One region of the Pseudomonas rhizosphaerae genome, then DNA from elsewhere that is predicted to be linked to it. Evidence: predicted binding sites of a transcription regulator. Region 1 holds the regulator's gene; each other region holds the start of a gene.

What was found. The regulator sigma-54, encoded in region 1, starts transcription at its own class of promoters, with help from an activator protein. The targets are predictions, from matches to a motif close to ANTGGCATNNANNTTGCTNT.
Region 2: LT40_RS07360 (CmpA/NrtA family ABC transporter substrate-binding protein) is a predicted target of sigma-54. The motif match lies at 1,851-1,870, and genes of this name have one in related genera.
Region 3: glnA (glutamate--ammonia ligase) is a predicted target of sigma-54. The motif match lies at 3,605-3,624, and genes of this name have one in related genera.

The regions. Positions count from the first base shown of each region.
Region 1 covers NZ_CP009533.1:828,204-835,579, forward strand. The annotation lists gene rapZ (RNase adapter RapZ) at 1-812, opposite strand, end outside; gene ptsN (PTS IIA-like nitrogen regulatory protein PtsN) at 815-1,279, opposite strand; gene hpf (ribosome hibernation-promoting factor, HPF/YfiA family) at 1,292-1,600, opposite strand; gene LT40_RS03790 (RNA polymerase factor sigma-54) at 1,679-3,172, opposite strand; gene lptB (LPS export ABC transporter ATP-binding protein) at 3,336-4,061, opposite strand; gene lptA (lipopolysaccharide transport periplasmic protein LptA) at 4,061-4,606, opposite strand; gene lptC (LPS export ABC transporter periplasmic protein LptC) at 4,593-5,165, opposite strand; gene LT40_RS03810 (KdsC family phosphatase) at 5,174-5,710, opposite strand; gene LT40_RS03815 (KpsF/GutQ family sugar-phosphate isomerase) at 5,746-6,720, opposite strand; gene LT40_RS03820 (ATP-binding cassette domain-containing protein) at 6,955-7,376, shown strand, end outside.
Region 2 covers NZ_CP009533.1:1,625,803-1,633,178, reverse strand. The annotation lists gene LT40_RS07370 (Gfo/Idh/MocA family protein) at 1-308, opposite strand, end outside; gene LT40_RS07365 (nitrate regulatory protein) at 455-1,741, shown strand; gene LT40_RS07360 (CmpA/NrtA family ABC transporter substrate-binding protein) at 2,017-3,342, shown strand; gene ntrB (nitrate ABC transporter permease) at 3,370-4,245, shown strand; gene LT40_RS07350 (ABC transporter ATP-binding protein) at 4,255-5,055, shown strand; gene LT40_RS07345 (enoyl-CoA hydratase/isomerase family protein) at 5,561-6,652, shown strand; gene LT40_RS07340 (acyl-CoA dehydrogenase family protein) at 6,667-7,376, shown strand, end outside.
Region 3 covers NZ_CP009533.1:3,261,631-3,269,006, forward strand. The annotation lists gene typA (translational GTPase TypA) at 1-1,718, opposite strand, end outside; gene thiI (tRNA uracil 4-sulfurtransferase ThiI) at 1,847-3,301, opposite strand; gene glnA (glutamate--ammonia ligase) at 3,723-5,129, shown strand; gene LT40_RS14450 (DUF4124 domain-containing protein) at 5,262-5,780, shown strand; gene LT40_RS14455 (DUF4124 domain-containing protein) at 5,777-6,376, shown strand; gene glnL (nitrogen regulation protein NR(II)) at 6,657-7,376, shown strand, end outside.

The sequences.
Region 1 (7,376 bases):
TGCAGCAATCGGCCCAGGCGCTCGGTCAAGTATACCGAGCGATGGTGCCCGCCTGTACACCCAATGGCGATGGTGACATAGGCACGGCTGCTGGCCGCGAAGCGCGGCAGCCATTTGAGCAGGTAGGCAGCGATGTCCTGGTACATCTCTTCGACATCCGGCTGCGCTGCCAGGTATTCGGCGACTGGCGCATCAAGCCCGGACTGCTCGCGCAGTTCGGGTTTCCAGTAGGGGTTGGGCAGACAGCGAACGTCGAATACCAGATCGGCGTCTATCGGCATGCCCCGCTTGAAACCGAACGATTCCACCAGAAAGGCCGTGCCCGGCTCGGGCTTGTTCAACAGCCGGACCTTGATGGCATCGCGCAGCTGGTAGAGGTTCAGGTTGGTGGTGTTGATCTTCAGGTCGGCCAGATCGACGATGGGCCCCAGCAAGTCGCTTTCCACCCGGATGGCTTCGGCCAGCGAGCGATTGCTGTTGCTCAAAGGGTGTCGACGTCGGGTCTCGGAGAAGCGCTTGAGCAGCGTTTCTTCATCGGCATCCAGGTACAGGACATCGCATTGGATGTGCTTGGCACGCATTTCGGCGAGTAGCTGCGGGAAGCGTGACAGATGACTGGGCAGGTTGCGCGCATCGATCGACACGGCCACCTGAGGTTGCGCCAGCTCGGTATGAATCAGCGCACGCTCGGCCAGCTCGGGCAACAGCCCTGCTGGCAGGTTGTCGATGCAATAGAAACCGTTGTCTTCCAGAACATCCAGGGCAGTGCTCTTGCCTGAGCCTGAGCGGCCACTGACGATGATCAAACGCATGGTTAACGACCGTTCTGTTCGTCCAGTACCACTTGGTACAAGGCTTGATTGCTGGGCGCCGAACGCAGTCTCTCGCGTACCTCCTTGCGATCGAGCATGCTGGCGATCTGGCGGAGCAATTCCAGATGGGCATCGGTGGCCGCTTCGGGCACCAGAAGCACGAAGAGCAGGTCGACGGGGGCGCCGTCGATCGCGTCGTAGTCGATTGGGGCACTAAGATGCACGAGGGCACTGACAGGCGCATTGCAGCCCTTGAGCCGGCAATGTGGAATGGCAATGCCATTGCCGAATCCGGTGGAACCGAGTTTTTCACGGGCGATGAGGGCTTCGAACACGGTTTGCGTGTCGAGCGACGGCACTTCGCGACCGATCAGGTTGGCGATCTCTTCGAGTGCTTTCTTCTTGCTGCCGCCCGGCACGTTCACGCAGGAACGGCCGGGGGTCAGGATGGTTTCTAGTCGAATCATGGGTGGGGAGTGTCAGCGAGCAGTCGCGCCTTGCAGCAGACTCTGCTGTTTTTCCTTATGCTTTTTGAGTTGGCGATCCAGCTTGTCGGTAAGCAGGTCGATGGCCGCATACATGTCGTCATGCTCGGCATTGGCAACCACCTCGCCACCGGGTATGCGCAGGGTGGCTTCGATTTTCTGTTTGAGCTTCTCGACCTCCATGATCACCTGAACATTGGTGATCTTGTCGAAGTGGCGTTCGAGACGCTGGAGTTTTTCCCCGATGTAGGTTCGCAGGGGTTCGGTCACATCCAGTTGGTGTCCACTGATGTTGACTTGCATACCGCTTCTCCTTATTGCCATTGCATAAAGAAGCAGGCTTGGGTGCCTGCCACTGGAACGCTGTGGCACATCGCAGGGCTACATCAACCGCTTGCGTTCGCTGGACGGCGCAATCCCTAGGGATTCGCGATACTTGGCGACCGTTCGGCGGGCTACCTGGATGCCTTGTGCCTCCAGTAAACCAGCGATCTTGCTGTCACTCAACGGCTTTTTCTGATTTTCGGCGGCGACCAGTTTCTTGATGATCGCGCGAATCGCCGTGGACGAGCATTCGCCGCCTTCGGAAGTGCTGACGTGGCTTGAGAAAAAGTATTTCAGCTCGTAGATGCCACGGGGGGTGTGCATGTATTTCTGCGTGGTCACCCGCGAAATGGTCGACTCGTGCATGCCCACCGCCTCGGCGATGTCGTGCAGCACCAAGGGCTTCATGGCCTCGTCGCCGTAATCGAGGAAACCGCGCTGATGCTCGACGATCTGCGTGGCCACCTTCATCAAGGTCTCGTTGCGGCTCTGCAAGCTCTTGATGAACCAGCGCGCCTCCTGCAGCTGGTTGCGCATGAAGGTGTTGTCGGCGCTGGTGTCGGCGCGTCGCACGAAGCCTGCGTATTGCGCATTGACTCGCAGGCGCGGGACCGACTCCTGATTGAGCTCGACCAGCCAGCGATCGTTGTCCTTGCGCACGATGACGTCGGGCACGACGTATTCCGGTTCGCTGGATTCGATCTGCGAGCCGGGCCGCGGATTCAGGCTCTGTACCAGCTCGATGACCTGGCGCAGTTCGTCTTCCTTGAGCTTCATGCGGCGCATCAACTGGCTGTAGTCGCGCGACCCCAGCAGGTCGATGTAATCGCTCACCAAGCGCTGCGCCTCGGCCAGCCAGCGGGTCTTGGGCGGTAGCTGGCGCAGTTGCAGCATCAGGCATTCGCTCAGGTTGCGCGCGCCGATGCCGGCCGGCTCGAACTGCTGGATGCGATGAAGCACCGCTTCGATTTCGTCCAGCTCGATGTCAAGCTCGGGGTCGAACGATTCGCAGATTTCCTGCAACGTCTCGTCCAGGTAGCCCTGATTGTTGATGCAATCGATGATGGTCACGGCGATCAGGCGGTCGGTGTCGGACATGGGCGCCAGGTTCAGCTGCCACAACAGGTGGGTTTGCAGGCTTTCGCCGACCGATGTGCGGGTGGTGAAGTCCCACTCCTCGTCATCGTTGCTCGGCAGGCTGCTGGCGCTGGTCTGGTAGACGTCTTCCCACGCCGTGTCGACGGGCAGTTCGCTGGGGATGCGCTCGTTCCAATCGCCTTCCTCGAGGTTGTCCACCGTCGGCGCAGACTCCTGAAAGCTCGGTTCCTGGATTTCCTGGGTCGGCTTTTGCTCGATGTTGTCGGCCAGCGGGTCACTGTTGTCGAAGTCGTCGCCTTCTTCCTGGCGTTCGAGCATGGGATTGGATTCCAGCGCTTCCTGAATTTCCTGTTGGAGGTCCAGGGTCGATAGCTGGAGAAGGCGGATGGCCTGTTGCAACTGCGGTGTCATCGTCAGTTGCTGGCCCATACGTAGGACGAGCGATGGTTTCATGGCAGGAACTTAACACCTTGGTCGCCGGCGCGAAGCGCCTTCTACTACGGGTACCGAGGTACCCGGCTTATGTCGTAAGCAAATTATATGCCTGAAACCTGAGTGTTTGCCTAGGGCGCCATGAAAATTAATGCCCGCAGGAGGGCGATGGCGCCCTCGGGCCTTACAAGCGAAACTCGTGGCCCAGGTAGACTTCGCGTACCAGATCGTTGGCCAGGATGGTCTGGGCATCGCCTTCGGCAATCAGCTGGCCGTCGTTCACGATGTAGGCCGTTTCGCAGATATCCAGGGTCTCACGGACGTTGTGGTCGGTGATCAATACGCCGATGCCCTTGGTCTTGAGGTGGTGGATGATCTGCTTGATGTCGCCGACCGAAATCGGATCGACACCGGCGAAGGGTTCGTCGAGCAGGATGAACTTGGGTGCGGTGGCCAGCGCCCGAGCGATCTCCACACGACGACGCTCGCCGCCCGAAAGGCTCATGCCCAGGTTGTCGCGAATGTGCGTGATGTGGAATTCCTGCAGCAGGCCTTCGAGCTCTGCCAGTCGCGCCGTGGCATCGAGTTCCTTGCGGGTCTCGAGGATGGCCATGATGTTGTCGGCCACCGAGAGCTTGCGGAAAATCGAGGCCTCCTGCGGCAGGTAACCGATACCCGAGCGGGCGCGGCCATGCATGGGCTGGTGGCTGACGTCCAGGTCGTCGATGAGCACACGGCCCTGGTCGGCCTGGACCAGGCCGACGATCATGTAGAAACAGGTGGTCTTGCCGGCACCGTTGGGGCCCAGCAGGCCGACGATCTGCCCGCTCTCGATGGACAGGCTGACGTCACGAACGACTTGTCGGCTCTTGTAGCTCTTGGCCAGATGCTGCGCTTTCAGGACTGCCATTACTGGGCCTTCTGCGGTGCGTCGGATTTCTTCTTGGGCTGGATCACCATGTCGATGCGCGGACGCGGCGTGGTGACCTTGCTGCCCGTGGCACGGCCGGCGTTGACCACCTGGCGCACCGTGTCGTAGACGATCTTCTCGCCTTCGGACGTGTTGCCGTCGTTGATAACCTTGGCCTTATCGATCAGCACGATGCGGTTCTGCGCCGCGAAATACTGGATGGTCATGCCGTAGGCCTGCACGATGGGCTTGTCTGCAGCCGGCTTCTGCTCGTAGTAGGCCAGGTTGCCGACGGCGGTGAACACGTCCACGTCGCCCGTGGCATTGCGGGTGATGGTCACGGTGTTGCCGGTGATCTTCATCGACCCTTGGGTAATGATCACATTGCCCTTGTAGGTCGCCACGCCCTGTTTGTCGTCGAGCTGGGCATCGTCGGACTGGATATGAATGGGCTGATCGCGGTCAGTGGGCAGTGCCCAGGCGCTCGCGCTTCCCAGTGCTGCGCTCAGGCTGAGCAAAAAGGGGAGGGTTTTAACGAGCCTCATACTGTCCTCTTACGTTGGACAGCAAGTTGATCTTGCTGTCATTCAGATACGCTTTCATGCCCTTGGCCGTCGACACGCCACCGGCGCCGTCGATTCTAACGTCTTGGTCGGTCTGCGCATATTGCTTCTGTGGGAAAACGGTCATGCGCGAGCTGGTGATCACCGTGGCACGACTCTTCTGGTCGGTCCGTGCCACGCGCACGGAGTCGATGAGTTCCACTTCGCTGCCGTCGGGATTGACCTCGCCGCGCTCGCTGGTCACGTGCCACGGGTAGACGGTGCCGCGGTAGAGCTGCATGTCCGGCTTGGTCAGCAGGGTCACCTCGGACGTCTTGACGTGTTCGACCTTGTCGGCGGTCATGTCGTACTGCACGCCACCGTCTGGCAGGTACTGCCGGGCCCGCGCGTTGATAGCGTAGTAATCGATCTGGCTTTCGTCGACAGCCGCCGTGGGCTGCTCGAGGAAGCGCTCAGGGCTGATATCCCAGTAGCCGATGGCGGCGAACAGCAGCCCCAGCACACCCAGGATCACGATATTGCGGATTTTCTTGTTCAGCATGTCAGGCCCTACAGGTACGCGGCGCGGGCCGCTTCGAGATTGCCTTGGGCATCGAGGATCAGTTCGCAGAACTCGCGCGCCGCACCAAAGCCTCCATTGGCCTGGGTCACGCCGTCGGCATGCTGGCGGACGAAGGCATTGGCGTTGGCCACCGCCATGCCCAGGCCAACGCGGCGAATCACCGGCAGGTCGGGCAAGTCGTCGCCCAGGTAGGCGACTTGTTCATAGCTCAGGTCCAGTTCGGCGAGCAGGCCGTCGAGTACCACCAGCTTGTCCTCGCGGCCCTGGAACAGGTGTGCGATGCCCAGGTTTCGGGCCCGTCGCTCCACCACCGGGCTGCTGCGACCGGTGATGATCGCGGTGGTCACGCCGCTGTTGATGAGCATCTTGATGCCTTGGCCATCCAGCGTACTGAAGCTCTTGAACTCGCTGCCGTCTTCGTGGAAGTACAGGCGGCCGTCGGTCAGTACGCCGTCGACATCGAATACGGCCAGCTTGATAGCCTTGCCCCGTTGCAAGAGGTCGTTGCTGCCTGTCTGGTTCATAGAGGCTGCCTCGGTCATTACGCCATTCTCGCTCATTACATGACTCCCGCGCGCAGCAGGTCGCCAAGGTTGAAGGCGCCTACCGGACAGTCTTGATCGTCGACCACGATCAGTGAGTTGATCTTGTTGTCTTCCATGATCTTCAGCGCCTCGGCGGCCAGCATGTCGGCGCGGGCAGTCTTGCCGTGGGAGGTCATGACGTCCTCGATTCGAGTGCTGTGGACATCGATGGTGCGATCCAATGTGCGCCGCAGATCGCCGTCGGTGAAGATCCCGGCGAGGCGGCCATCGGCTTCGAGGATGGCCGTCATGCCCAGGCCCTTGCGGGTCATTTCCATCAGCGCATCGCGCAGCAGCGTGCCGCGCGCTACCTGTGGCAGCGCGGCGCCGGTGTGCATCACGTGCTCGACCTTGAGCAGCAGGCGACGGCCCAGGGCGCCACCGGGATGTGAGAAGGCGAAGTCGTCGGCGGTGAAGCCGCGCGCCTCGAGCAGGGCGATGGCCAGGGCATCGCCCAGCACCAGGGTGGCCGTGGTGGAGGAGGTCGGTGCCAGGTTCAACGGGCAGGCCTCCTGCGCCACGCGGGCATCGAGGTTGACTTCGGCAGCCTGGGCCAGGGGCGAGTCGGGGTTGCCGGTCATGCTGATCATGGGAATGCCCATGCGTTTGATCAGAGGCAGCAATGTGACGATTTCCGCTGTCGAACCGGAGTTGGACAGGGCCAGGATCACGTCCTGGCGAGTGATCATGCCCATGTCGCCATGGCTTGCTTCGGCCGGATGTACGAAAAACGCCGGGGTTCCGGTGCTGGCCAGAGTCGCGGCGATCTTGTTGCCGATGTGTCCGGACTTGCCCATGCCCAGTACGATCACGCGGCCATTGCTCTGGAGTATCAACTCGCAGGCGCGCACGAAATCGGCGTCGATATGGGCAAGCAGGCCCTCGACCGCTTCGATCTCGAGACGGATGGTGCGCTGCGCAGATTGGATCAGGTCGCTGGTCTGGCTCATGGCAAAAGTCGATAGGCCCGGTGAAAAGGCGGCGATTATAGCGGGAATGGGCGAGCGACTCACCTGCCTATTTCGCGGCCCTGGTAAAACCGCGCCATGCCACGCCAATGGATCGATCTTGGGCGGTACGTGTCTGCAATGCTATAGTTCGCGGCTTGTTCGGCCTGTCCGCGCCAAGTGTCTTCGGTCAGAAGATGAGCGTCCGAGGGTAAGGTTGCACTGCAAGGAGTTTAAATGAGTGCCGATAGCGCCTACGCGGTCGAGCTGAAAGGGGTTTCCTTCAAGCGCGGTGCGCGGAGCATTTTCAACGACGTCGATATCCGCATTCCGCGCGGCAAGGTCACCGGAATCATGGGGCCTTCAGGGAGTGGCAAGACGACGCTCCTGCGTTTGATGGGCGCACAACTGCGGCCCACCGGCGGCGAAGTGTGGGTCAATGGCCAGAACCTGCCCAAGCTTTCGCGCAGCGACCTGTTCGATGCGCGCAAGCACATGGGTGTGCTGTTCCAGAGCGGCGCGTTGTTCACCGACCTGGACGTGTTCGAAAACGTGGCCTTCCCGCTGCGGGTGCACACCGACCTGCCCGAAGACATGATCCGCGACATCGTGCTGATGAAGCTGCAGGCCGTTGGCTTGCGCGGTGCCATCGAGCTGAT
Region 2 (7,376 bases), 800 kb from region 1:
ACCAAGGCCATGGCCTCGCCGAGGCTGGCACAGGGTGGTTTTTCCACCAGCACGTGCTTGCCGGCCAGCAGCGCTTCGCGGACCTGCGCATAGCGACCCTGGGGCGGTGTGCAGAAGGCCAGCGCCTGGATATCCGCTGCCTGTTCGAGCAACTCGTGCAGGCTGGCGAAATGCGCGACGCCGGGGCATGGCTCGCCGAGGGTAGCCACGGCGACCAGGTCGAAGGCCGGGTCGTTGCGCAAGGCGGGGACATGCTGATCCTGGGCAATCTTGCCGTAGCCGACCACGCCGAGACGAATGGGGGACATCGTGAACTCCTTTTTTATTGTTGGGCCTGCGCGTTATAGCAGCTACGCAGCCGTCGGCATACGCGGCGATGCACGCGGCAGGCGCGGCGTCGGGACCAGGATTTGCATGCAGCCATGCCGTCCCTCATCGAAGTTGCGAGCCCGCCATGCCTGATCGCGCCCTGCCTGATCGTCCTATGCCCCCTGCCCTGCGCTTCATGCTGGCCGCCCGCCGCAGCGAGCTCGAAGGCCTGCGCGGACTGGCCGACACCTGTGAACTGGTGACATTGATAAGCCGCCTGGTGCACGCGTTGCAGCGCGAACGTGGCTACACCAACCTTTACTTGGGCAGCCAGGCCGAAACCTATCGTGGCCAGCTCGACCTGCACGCCGACCAGGCGCAGGCCTTGGCCCAGGACGTACTGCCGCGGCTGCAGGCCATGGACCTCAACGCGGCCAGCGCTGCCGACCGTGCCCGGCTGTTCAACCGTGTCGCCTATGTCCTGCACGGCTTCGACGAGTTGCCCGGCCTGCGTCGGCGCATCCGCGAACGTCTACTGGCGCCCAGCGTGGCCACCTCGGCGCTGACCCGCCTGGTGGGTGGGCTGATGGCGGTCGTCTTCGAAGCGGCCGACACCGCCATCGATCCCAGCATCACCCGAGTGCTGGTAGCGCTGTTCAATTTCATGCAGGGCAAGGAACTGGCGGGCCAGGAGCGGGCCACCGGTGTGGTGGGCTTTTCAGCGGGTTTCTTCGACGCCAGCGTGCAGGAGCGCATCCTGCACCTGACGCAAAGCCAGGAGCGCTGCTTCCAGACCTTTGGCGAGTTCGCCGACCCGGTGGCCGGTCAGCGTTGGGCCGAGCTGCAGCGCAGCGAACTCACCACACAGTTGTTGCGCCTGCGCGAGGTCGGCATGCGCACCTCGGCGCAGCATCCGGTGGACCCTGGCCTGTCGCAATTATGGTTCGATCTGCACAGCCAGCGCATCGACCAGATGCACGAAGTGGAGAAGCACCTGGCCGAGCAACTTCTGGCCAGTTGTCAGAGCAGCATCAAGCTGGCCCATGCCGACCTGGACAACCATCGTGTGCTGCTGCAACGCCTGGCCAGCCTGGAGACCATGGGCTGTGGCGACGCCCGGCTGTTCAGCGTGCATGCCAGCGATCTCGACAGCCCCGCGCCCGACGGCCACGGACCGCAGATGGGCCGCTCGCTGCTGGATCTGCTGCAAGCCCAGACCCATCGCTTGCAAGACGCCAACCTGCAACTGGACGAGGCGCGCCAGGCGCTCAACGAGCGCAAGCTGGTGGAACGCGCCAAGCAGCTGCTGATGAGTGAATACGCCTTGAGCGAAAACGAGGCCTACACCCGCTTGCGGCAATCGGCGATGTCGCGAGGGCTGCGCATGGTCGACATGGCCCAGAACGTTCTGGCCGTGGCCGGCAAGGGTTGAAGCGGACACTGCGCCCTATTTGCGCACCCCGCACGTGGCATGCTCCGCATCCGTGCACGCCGGTGCTGCGCGGCACCTGCCCATCCACGTGCTACGCGGCTCATGCGGCCTTGGCACGCAATCTGCTTTGAGACACACAGGATCGCAGCCAACTGCGGTCGACTATTCGAATCCTGGACAACGGTGTCCACGCGTTCCCGGCAGCACTGCCCGGACCGCGTGAACGCCGTTTTTTTTTGCTTTTTTTTTGGCCGCCACCAGCAGGGGAATCAGCGATGGACGACACGCCTTTCAAGGGACACCCGCACGACGCCAAGCGTCGGCACTTTCTCAAGCAATCCTTGACCGTCGCCGGCGCCGGTGCTGCCCTGGGCCTGCTGCCGCCCGGCCTGGCCTCGGCGGTCTGGGCAGCAGGCACCGACGGTCTGGAAACCACCACGGCCAAGCTGGGCTTCATCGCACTGACCGATGCCGCGCCGCTGTTCGTCGCCGACGAAAAGGGCTTTTTCGCCAAGCACGGCATGACTGGCGTGGAAGTGCTCAAGCAGTCTTCCTGGGGCACGACGCGAGACAACCTGGTGCTGGGCTCGGCTGCCAACGGCATCGATGGCGCGCACATTCTCACGCCCATGCCCTACCTGATCGCTGCCGGCAAAGTCACCCCGAACAACCAACCGGTGCCCATGTACATCGTGGCCCGGCTGAACCTGGCCGGGCAATGCATCTCCGTGGGCAACGAACACGCCGACCTGAAACTGGGCCTGGACTCTGCGCCCTTCAAGGCGGCGCTGGCAGCCAAGCGTGCCGGCGGCAAGACCGTCAATGCCGCGATGACCTTCCCCGGCGGCACCCACGACCTGTGGTTGCGCTACTGGCTGGCTGCAGGCGGCATCGACCCGAACAAGGACCTGTCCACCATCGTCGTGCCGCCACCGCAGATGGTGGCCAACATGAAGGTCGGCAGTATGGACAGCTTCTGCGTCTGCGAGCCATGGAACGCCCAGCTCATCAACCAGAAGATCGGCTACACCGCCAATACCACCGGCGAGATCTGGGACAAGCACCCCGAGAAAGCCCTGGCCCTGCGCGCCGACTACGTCGACAAGCACCCCAACGCAACCAAGGCGCTGCTCAAGGCGGTGATGGAAGCGCAGATGTTCTGCGAGCAGCCGCAGAACAAGGAAGAAGTGGCTGAAATCTGCGCCAAGCGGCGCTGGATCAACGCGCCGGTGGCGGACATCATCGAGCGCATGAAAGGCAACTTCGACTACGGCACCGGCAAGGTGGTCAAGGACAGCCCGCACATCATGCGCTACTGGGACGACTTCGCCTCCTACCCGTTCAAGAGCCACGACCTGTGGTTCCTCACCGAGAACAAGCGTTGGGGTTATTTGCCCAAGGACTTCGACAGCCAGGCCTTGATCGCCAAGGTCAACCGCTCCGACCTCTGGCGCCAGGCCGCCACCGAACTGAACGTGCCGTCCGCTCAGATTCCCGATTCCGACTCGCGCGGTATCGAGACCTTCTTCGACGGCAAGACCTTCGATCCACAGAACCCGCAGGCCTATCTCGACAGCCTGTCCATCAAGGCCCTGGCCTGATGCTCCCCGCACTGACCGGAGGTCACCATGAATGCTGAAGTGAAGAAGCTGCACAGCGCCGCCCAGGCGGTCGCCAAGGCGCAGGTCAAGCCGCCGCGGATGGCCAGCCTGCTGAAGAACACCCGCCGCTTCGTGTTGCAACAGTGTTTGCCACCGGTGGTGATTGGCGCCCTGTTGTTGCTGGTCTGGCAACTGGTGTGCAGCGGCAAGGGCGCGGCGCTGCCGCCGCCGACCCAGGTCATCACCGACACCTGGGAGCTGATCGTCGACCCGTTCTACGACAACGGCGGCAACGACAAGGGCATGGCCTGGCAGTTGCTGGCCAGCCTGTCACGGGTCGCCTATGGCTACGCCCTGGCCGTGGTGGTGGGGATCAGCCTCGGTGTGCTGGTGGGGCAGTCGACCTGGGCCATGCGCGGCCTCGATCCGCTGTTCCAGATCCTGCGTACGGTGCCGCCGCTGGCCTGGCTGCCGCTGTCGCTGGCCGGCTTCAAGGACAGCTACCCTTCGGCGATCTTCGTGATCTTCATCACGGCCATCTGGCCCATCATCATCAACACCTCGGTGGGCGTACGCAACATTCCCGAGGACTACCGCAACGTGGCCAAGGTACTGCGGCTCAACGGCCTGGAATACTTCAGCAAGATCATGCTGCCGGCGGCCGCGCCCTACATCTTCTCCGGCCTGCGCATCGGTGTCGGCCTGTCGTGGCTGGCGATCATCGCTGCGGAAATGCTGATTGGCGGTGTCGGCATCGGGTTCTTCATCTGGGACGCCTGGAACGCCTCGCGCATCAGCGACATCATCCTCGCCCTGGCCTACGTAGGGGTGGTTGGCTTCTGCCTCGACCGTCTCGTGGCGATGGTCGGACGCTTGGTCACCCGTGGCACTTCGCAAAGCTGAGGAGGCAACATGAGCCATTACTTGAGTATCGAAAACGTCGACAAGCACTTCGAGCGCGACGGTGTCACCAGCCAGGTGCTGCGCGGGATCAACCTCAACGTCGCACGCGGCGAATACATTTCCATCATCGGCCACTCGGGCTGCGGCAAGTCGACAGTACTGAACATCGTCGCCGGGCTCATCGAGTCGAGCAACGGTGCGGTGATTCTCGACGGCAAGGAAGTGCGTCAGCCGGGGCCGGACCGCAGCCTGGTGTTCCAGAACCATTCGCTGCTGCCGTGGCTGACCGTTTACGAGAACGTGGCCCTGGGTGTGGACAAGGTCTTCAAGCACAGCAAGAGCAAGAGCGAGCGCCATGCCTGGACACTGCACAACCTGGAAATGGTCAACATGACCCACGCCCTGCACAAGCGCCCCAGCGAGATTTCCGGGGGCATGAAGCAGCGTGTCGGCATCGCTCGCGCGCTGGCGATGCAGCCCAAGGTGCTGTTGCTCGACGAGCCGTTCGGCGCGCTGGATGCGTTGACCCGCGCGCATTTGCAGGATGAGGTGATGCGAATCCAGAGCGAGCTGCACAACACGGTGATGATGATCACCCACGATGTCGACGAAGCGGTGCTGCTGTCGGATCGCATCGTGATGATGACCAATGGCCCAGCGGCGACCATCGGCGAAATCCTCACCATCGACCTGCCCCGCCCGCGCAGCCGCCTGGCCCTGGCCGACGACCCGCGCTACAACCAGTACCGCCTAGCGGTGCTCAGTTTCCTGTATGAGAAACAGGGAAAAGTCGTCGAAGCCGTCGCCTGAACCACCGCATCCAGTTTCACCGCTTTCCCCTGATCCATCGCACCAACCGCCGACGCCAGCGCCGCGTTCCCAGTAGCAGCGGCGCAAGCCGCGTCCGGCCTCACCGCGTGACATCAGACACACCGCAGCCACCGCCGACGCGGCTCGCGCCGCTGCTACAGGAACGGCGCAAGCCGCGTCCGGCTTCACCGCGTGGCATCAGACACACCGCAGCCACCGCCGACGCGGCTCGCGCCGCTGCTACAGGAACGGCGCAAGCCGCGTCCGGCTTCACCGCGTTATTCCTGACCCCCGCATCCACCGCCGACGCGGCTTGCGCCGCTGCTACGGCAACGAACGCCGTGGCGCGGGGCCGGTCTACTGGATGCCGACCCGCGTTCGCAGTCCGTGCAAATTTGCAGGCAAGACCTGCATTAATCTGTATTGAAAGCTGCAAACTTGCCTGTCACGATCGCCTGGTCCGCTCATTTATCTCAGGAAATCAATAACAAGCAGGGATTCAGCGATGACAGCTCAGGTTTTTTCCTCTCCCCAGCGTTCTCCCCTGGAGCTCGACGACCACGTGCTCGGCGAAGTCCGCAACCACATTGGCCATTTGACCCTCAACCGCCCGGCCGGCCTGAATGCGCTTACCCTGGACATGGTCCGCGCCTTGCGCGGCTACCTGGATGCCTGGGCCGTGGACCCGCAGATCCATGCCGTGGTCCTGCGCGGCGCTGGCGACCGCGGCTTCTGCGCAGGCGGTGACATCCGCAACCTCTACCTGAGCTACCGCAACCGGGAATCCCTGCACGAGGCGTTCTTCGACGAAGAATACGCCCTGGATCAATGCCTGCATCAATACCGCAAGCCCGTGATGGCCCTGCTTGATGGCTACACCCTGGGCGGCGGCATGGGTTTGGCCCAGGCAGCCGAGCTGCGCGTGGTCACCGAGCGCAGCAAACTGGGCATGCCGGAAGTGGCCATTGGCTATTTTCCCGATGTCGGCGCCAGCTATTTCCTCAGCCGCATCCCCGGTGAAATCGGTACTTACCTGGGCGTCACCGGCGTACAGATCGAAGCAGCCGATGCGCTCTACTGCGGCCTGGCGGACTGGTACCTGGAGAGCGAGCGGCTGGCCCAGCTCGACGAGCGCTTGGACAAACTGCAGTGGAGCGACAATGCCCTCAAGGACCTGCAAGGTGTACTCGCCCGCCTCGGCGTCCAGACCCTCCCCGACGCCCCGCTGCACCGGCTGCGGCCGGCCATTGACCATTTCTTCGGTCAAGCCGACCTGACCAGTCTGGTCGAACAGCTGGAAAACGTGAGCGTCGCCGACAGCCAGGCGTGGGCGCAGAACACCGCGCGGCTGATGCGCACCCGTTCCCCGCTGGCCATGGCCGTCACCCTCGAACTGCTGCGCCGCGGTCGCCACTGCAGCCTGGAGCAATGCTTCGCCCTGGAGCTGCACCTGAACCGTCAGTGGTTCGAGCACGGCGACCTGATCGAAGGCGTACGTGCTTTACTGATCGACAAAGACAAGAACCCGCGTTGGAACCCACCGACGCTAGACCGGCTTGCACGCGCCCGCGTCGAGCCCTTCTTTCAAGGCCTCTGAGGCCGGAGTCTGCCATGCAAGACCTGGAACTGAGCGAAGAACAGATCATGATCCGCGACATGGCGCGCGACTTCGCCCGCGCCGAAGTGGCGCCCCACGCCCGTGCCTGGGAACAGGCGGGCTGGATCGATGACGCGCTGGTGGCACAGATGGGCGCCCTCGGGCTGCTAGGCATGGTCGTGCCCGAACAGTGGGGCGGCAGCTACACCGATTACGTCGCGTATGCGCTGGCGGTGGAAGAGATATCCGCAGCCGACGGTGCCCTGGGTGCGTTGATGAGCGTACACAACTCAGTGGGCTGCGGCCCCCTGCTCAACTACGGCAGCCCGGCCCAGCAGGACACCTGGCTGGCAGCCCTGGCCAGCGGCGAGGTCATCGGCTGCTTCTGCCTGACCGAACCCCAGGCTGGCTCCGAGGCGAACAACCTGCGCACCCGCGCCGTGCTCGACGGCGAGCACTGGGTCATCGATGGCGCCAAGCAATTCGTCACCAATGGTCGCCGAGCCAAGCTGGCCATCGTCTTCGCCGTCACCGACCCGGAGCTGGGCAAGAAGGGCCTGTCGGCTTTTCTGGTTCCCACCGACACCCCAGGGTTCACCGTCGACCGCAGCGAGCACAAGCTCGGCATCCGCGCCTCCGACACCTGCGCCATCACCTTGAGCCAGTGCCGCGTACCCGCAGCCAACCTCCTGGGTGAACGCGGCAAGGGCCTGAACATCGCCCT
Region 3 (7,376 bases), 2.3 Mb from region 1:
TGGATGAATTCCAGGGCCTGTTCCAGGGTGAAGCGAACAGGCGGAACCAGAGCGATGGTCTCGTCTTTACCCGAGGCACGCATGTTGTCCAGCTTCTTGCCTTTGGTTGGGTTGACGCCCATGTCGGTGTCGCGGCTGTTGAGGCCGACGATCTGACCGTTGTAGATCTCCTGACCGTGCTCGACGAACAGCTTGCCGCGCGCCTGCAGGGTTTCCAGGGAGTAGGTCAGCGCCTTGCCGGTTTCGACCGAAACCAGTACGCCGTTCTGACGACCTGACATGTGGCCCGACTTCATCGGAGCGTAGCGATCGAAGATCGAGGTCAGGATGCCAGCACCGTTGGTCAGGGTCAGGAACTGGTTACGGAAACCGATCAGACCGCGAGCAGGGATGTTGTATTCCAGACGAACACGGCCCTTGCCATCCGGCACCATGTTGGTCAGGTCGCCTTTACGCAGACCCATTTCTTCCATGACCTTGCCCTGGGATTCTTCAGGGGTGTCGATGGTGACGTTCTCGAACGGTTCCTGCTTCTCGCCATCAACCTGGCGGATGATCACTTCCGGACGACCGACACCCATTTCGAAGCCTTCGCGACGCATGGTTTCGATCAGTACCGAGAGGTGCAGTTCACCACGGCCGGAGACCTTGAACTTGTCGGCCGAGTCGCCTTCTTCAACGCGCAGGGCCACATTGTAGAGCAGTTCCTTGTCCAGACGGTCCTTGATGTTACGGCTGGTGACGAACTTGCCTTCTTTACCGCAGAAAGGCGAGTCGTTGACCTGGAAGGTCATGGAAACGGTCGGCTCGTCGACTGTCAGCGGCTTCATCGCCTCGACGGTGTCCGGGTGGCACAGGGTGTCGGAGATGAACAGCGAGTCCATACCGCTGATGCAGACGATGTCGCCAGCAGCGGCTTCTTCGACGTCTACACGGTGCAGACCGTGGTGACCCATCAGCTTGAGGATACGGCCGTTGCGCTTCTTGCCATCGGCGCCGATGGCCACAACCGGGGTGTTCGGCTTGACCGAACCACGCGCGATACGGCCAACGCCGATGACGCCCAGGAAGCTGTTGTAGTCCAGAGCGGAGATCTGCATCTGGAATGGACCTTCACGGTCCACGGCTGGCGCTGGAACGTTGTCGACGATCGACTGGTACAGCGGGGTCATGTCTTCGGCCATGTCGGCGTGGTCCAGACCGGCGATGCCGTTCAGGGCCGAGGCGTAGACGACTTTGAAGTCCAGCTGTTCTTCGGTGGCACCCAGGTTGTCGAACAGATCGAAGATCTGGTCCAGAACCCAATCAGGACGCGCGCCAGGACGGTCGACCTTGTTGATGCAGACGATCGGACGCAGGCCGGCTTCGAACGCCTTCTTGGTCACGAAACGGGTTTGCGGCATAGGGCCGTCTTGAGCGTCGACCAGCAGCAGCACGGAGTCGACCATCGACATCACGCGCTCTACTTCACCACCGAAGTCGGCGTGGCCCGGGGTGTCCACGATGTTGATGTGGTAGCCGTTCCAGTTGATGGCGGTGTTCTTGGCCAGAATGGTAATGCCGCGCTCTTTTTCCTGGTCGTTGGAGTCCATCACGCGCTCGTCGTTGAGCTCGTTGCGCTCCAGAGTGCCGGACTGACGCAGGAGTTTGTCTACCAGGGTGGTCTTACCATGGTCAACGTGAGCAATGATGGCGATGTTGCGTAGATTTTCGATCACTTGTGTATCTCGATCAGAGGATTCGGTTGCCGCGCATTCTACGTGGCGAATATTAATCAACGATGTTGCAACCGACCCTGTGGTCGGGGGGGCGATGGCGGATGGATCCACCATTCAACCCCGGAACTCTATGTCGGACGATAAACGCGCACATTGGCATGTCCCTCACTCAACAGATGGTGAGCATGCAGTCGGCTCATGACGCCCCGGTCGCAATACAGCAAGTACTGACGGGTGAAGTCCAGTTCCTTGAAGCGGCTGTTCAGGGCATAAAAAGGCATTGCCTGGACCTCGATGCCGGCCAGTGACAACGGCTGGTCTTCCTGGGCATCGGGGTGGCGGATATCGATGACGACCTGTCCGGGCAGCACTTGGCCGACCTCTTCGACTTCGATATCCCGGCCCAGCTGGTCGATGACTTCATCGATGGACACCAGCTTGGCACGTTCCAGCGCTCGCTCAAGCACAGCCATGTCGAAGGACTTCTCTTCATGCACGACACGTGGCAGTTTTGCGCTGGTGGTCGGGTTGACCGAAATCACGCCGCAATATTCTGGCATGTGTTTGGCAAAATCGGCAGTCCCAATTTCAACGGCTTGATCGATGATGTCCTGTTTATGGCTGGCCAGCAGTGGCCGCAGCACCAATTTGTCGGTGGCGCTGTCGATCGCCGACAGGTTGGGCAGGGTCTGGCTGGACACCTGGGAGATGGCTTCGCCGGTGACCAGCGCAGGAATCTTCAACTGGTCGGCGAAATGCGTGGCCCCACGCAGCATCATGCGCTTGAGGATCACGCCCATGTGGCTGTTGTCGACCTTGCCGAGAATCTCGCCCAGCACTTCTTCGAACGGTACGCTGATGAACAGCACGCGCTGGGAGCTGCCGTACTTCTTCCACAGGAAGTGGGCGACTTCCATCACGCCCAGTTCGTGGGCGCGACCGCCCAGGTTGAAGAAGCAGAAATGCGTCATCAGGCCACGGCGCATGATCTGGTAGGCCGCAACGGTGGAGTCGAACCCGCCGGACATCAACACCAGGGTCTGTTCCAGGGCGCCCAACGGATAGCCGCCCATGCCATCGTGCTGGCCATGGATGACGAACAGGCGCTGGTCACGGATTTCCAGGCGCACCACGACGTCGGGCTTCTTCAGGTCGATGCCGGCGGCGCCACACTCGCGGCGCAACTGGCTGCCGACGGTGCGCTCCACGTCCATCGAGCTGAACGCGTGTTTGCCGGCACGCTTGGCACGCACCGAAAAGATCTTTCCAGGCAGCAGCGGGCCGAAGTGCGCCTTGCACTTGGCCACGATGTCATCCATGTCGCCCAGCGGGTATTCGTCCACTTGCAGGAAATGCGCGATACCTGGCGTGCAGCTCAGGCGCTCGTTCATCTCGCGCAACACCTTGGCGTCCGTCAGCTTGGTCTGGACTTCAAGGTTGTCCCACACGCCAGTGACCATCAGCTGCGGGTCCAGGTCACGGAGCACCATGCGAATGTTCTTGGCGAGCTGGCGGATGAAGCGCTTGCGCACCGGCGGGCTCTTGATGGTGATCTCTGGGAAGACTTTTACGATAAGTTTCATGAAAACAGCGCGCGAAATGCCAGCCTGAAAAGAGGGGCGCGGATTATAGCGGAAATTGCTCAAGGTTTGACCAGTTATCGTACGAACGGCCAAACGCACCATTCTGGACCACCCACAAACACCCCGCACCAAACCAGCGCACCCACATTCACCACAGCCCCCTGTTGCAGTGGTGCATGCAGCGTCCAGCCTTTATACGCACCGATGCCTGAAACAGAGCATGACGCGGCTTGCGCCGCTGCTACAGGGGAATGTGCTCGAACATAGGGATCGTGCACAGCGGCGTTGCGCCCATCACGGGGCACTGGCATGCAAATTGCTCCCTTGTGAGGCAGGTTGCCTTGGCCGACTATCGGGCCCGGCATCACTCATATTTGGGGGCCCCTTTCATAATTGGCCCTATTCCACCCCGGAGGACAACATGTCGAAGTCGGTTCAACTCATCAAAGATCATGACGTCAAGTGGATTGATCTGCGCTTTACTGATACCAAAGGCAAGCAGCAGCACGTGACCATGCCAGCGCGCGATGCTCTGGATGACGACTTCTTCGAAGTCGGCAAGATGTTCGACGGCTCCTCCATCGAAGGCTGGAAAGGCATCGAAGCCTCCGACATGATCCTGCTGCCCGACGACAGCACTGCCGTGCTCGACCCGTTCACCGAAGAGCCGACCCTGATCCTGGTCTGCGACATCATCGAACCGTCGACCATGCAAGGCTACGATCGCGACCCACGCGCCATCGCCCACCGTGCCGAGGAATACCTGAAGTCGACCGGTATCGGCGACACCGTGTTCGTCGGTCCGGAACCTGAATTCTTCATCTTCGACGAAGTGAAGTTCAAGTCGGACATCTCCGGCTCCATGTTCAAGATCTTCTCGGAACAGGCTTCCTGGATGACCGACCAGGATGTGGAAGGCGGCAACAAGGGCCACCGTCCGGGCGTCAAGGGCGGCTACTTCCCAGTGCCTCCGGTCGACCACGACCACGAAATCCGTACCGCCATGTGCAACGCACTGGAAGAGATGGGTCAGGTCGTCGAAGTTCACCACCACGAAGTGGCGACTGCCGGCCAGAACGAAATCGGCGTCAAGTTCAACACCCTGGTCGCCAAGGCCGACGAAGTGCAAACCCTGAAGTACGTCGTGCACAACGTTGCCGACGCCTACGGCCGCACCGCTACCTTCATGCCCAAGCCACTGTACGGTGACAACGGTTCGGGTATGCACGTGCACATGTCGATCTCCAAGGACGGCAAGAACACCTTCGCCGGCGAAGGCTATGCCGGCCTGTCCGACACCGCCCTGTACTTCATCGGCGGCATCATCAAGCACGGCAAGGCACTGAACGGCTTCACCAACCCGTCGACCAACTCCTACAAGCGTCTGGTCCCAGGTTTCGAAGCTCCAGTGATGCTGGCCTACTCGGCTCGCAACCGTTCCGCCTCGATCCGCATTCCTTACGTCAACAGCCCTAAAGGCCGTCGTATCGAAGCCCGTTTCCCGGATCCGGCAGCCAACCCGTACCTGGCTTTCGCAGCCCTGCTGATGGCTGGCCTGGACGGCATCCAGAACAAGATCCACCCTGGCGACGCTGCCGACAAGAACCTGTACGACCTGCCGCCTGAAGAGGCCAAGGAAATCCCACAGGTGTGCGGCAGCTTGAAGGAAGCCCTGGAAGAGCTGGACAAGGGCCGTGCGTTCCTGACAAAGGGCGGCGTGTTCAGCGACGACTTCATCGATGCCTTCATTCACCTGAAGAGCGAAGAAGAAATCAAGGTTCGTACCTTCGTACACCCACTGGAATACGACCTGTACTACAGCGTCTGATCCCTGTGATGTGACAGAAAGGCCACCCTCGGGTGGCCTTTTTTCGTTGGGCGGCTGCCGTGGCAACGATGCACCCGCGCCGCCATTTGCTCTATGCTGGCCCCCATGCAAGCGCCACTCAGAGAAGTCTCCATGCGCTCACCCCTAGCCTGCCTGTTGCTACTGCTGTGTTCGCTGCCTGCCGCGGCGCAGATCTACAAGTACACCGACGCCCAGGGCAACACCGCCTACAGCAATCAACCACCCGAGGGGCGTGCGAGCCAGACGGTCGAGCTACCGCCGCTCAACAGCGTCGAATCGCTGCGCAAGCCGGCGCCGGTGACCCTGCCGAGCACCGCCGTCCAGGTGCCGCAGACTCAGTACAGCCAGCTGGAACTGACCGGGCTGCCTAGCGATGAAGCGCTTCGCGCCAACAACGGTACCTTCGATGTCGGCGTAGCGATCGTGCCCCGCCTGCGCTCCGGAGACCGGCTGCGCCTGGTCCTCGACGGCCAGCCTTATGGCCAGCCGACCAACGTACCGCGCCTGCAACTGGTGAATGTCGATCGCGGCGAACATAGCCTGGCAGTGCAGGTCGTCGACAGCCAGGACGCGGTCGTCCAGGAAAGCGCCACCGTCACCTTCACGGTGCAGCGGGTTCATCTTCCATGAGGTATTGGGCGCTGCTCTGGCTGGCCTTGAGCACCGCGTCGGCCCAGGCTGCGGTGTACACCTACGTCGACGCCAACGGCAACCGGGTGTTCACCGACCAGCCCGGCCAGGGCGCCAAGCGCGTGCCGATGCCGGAGCGCTCCAGCTCCGCCGCACCGGCCACGGTTGCGCCGCCACGCACCAGCAAGGTGCCTGTGCCGAACAAGGCGCCTGCGATGCGCTATCAGATGCTGCGTATTCTGGGGCCACTGCCGGACACCGCCGTGCGCGAAGAAGACGGCTCACTGATCGTGACCCTCACCAGCGAACCGGCGTTGCAGCCCAATCATCGCTACCGCCTGTTGCTGGACGGCGAAGTTGCCCAGGCACCCGGGCGCAGTCCGGTGTTCGCGTTGAGCAATGTCGACCGGGGCACCCATAGCCTGGCCGCCGAGATCATCGATCAGGACGACCATGTGATCGAGCGTACGCCCGCACAGCCCGTGCATCTGCAGCGTATATCGCTGATCCAGAAACGGCGCGTTCACCCTTGTCGTAATGCCGACTACGGTGTGCGCCCCGAATGTCCGCTCAAGGACAAGCCGGAAGACGACTGAGCAGCTCTCGGTCGCTAAATATCCGGTAACACATGCGCACCCATATGGTGCGCTATCATGCTCATCGTGAGGCGTGCGGTTCCATTTTGGTTCGAAATGGCTGCGCGCGGTGCTTCGCGGCATACCGGTCGAGCACCTGTGGCACGCATTTGTACGATCGGCGCTTCTTTTCGGAGCCTTGGTTTGGTTCTTGCATTTTCCTTGCACCAGCGAGTTTGTTTCGCGCGCGAACCCGGGCATTGCCACGGGCGCCCTGTGCCAAAAGAGGTCACCCGTCCCCATGACCATCAGCGATGCCCTGCACCGACTGTTACTCGACAACCTCACCACTGCCACCATTCTGCTCAACGCCGACCTGCGCCTTGAGTACATGAACCCCGCAGCCGAGATGTTGCTGGCGATCAGTGGCCAACGCAGCCATGGTCAGTTCATCAGCGAATTGTTCACCGAATCCACCGAAGCGCTGAATTCCCTGCGCCAGGCCGTCGAACAGGCTCACCCCTTCACCAAGCGCGAAGCGATGCTGACCGCACTGGCCGGCCAGACGCTGACGGTCGACTATGCCGTGACGCCGATCCTCAGCAACGGCGCGACCTGGCTGCTGCTGGAGGTGCATCCACGCGATCGCCTGCTACGCATCACCAAGGAAGAGGCGCAGTTGTCCAAGCAGGAAACCACCAAAATGCTGGTGCGCGGCCTGGCACACGAAATCAAGAATCCCCTGGGTGGCATCCGCGGCGCGGCCCAGCTGCTGGCTCGCGAGCTGCCCGAAGAAAGCCTCAAGGACTACACCAACGTCATCATCGAGGAAGCCGACCGCCTGCGTAACCTGGTCGACCGCATGCTCGGCTCGAACAAGCTGCCCTCGCTGGCGATGACCAACATCCATGAGGTGCTGGAGCGTGTGGCCAACCTGGTCGAGGCCGAAAGCCAGGGCTGCATCACCCTGGTGCGCGACTACGATCCGAGCATTCCCGATGTCTTGATCGACCGCGAACAG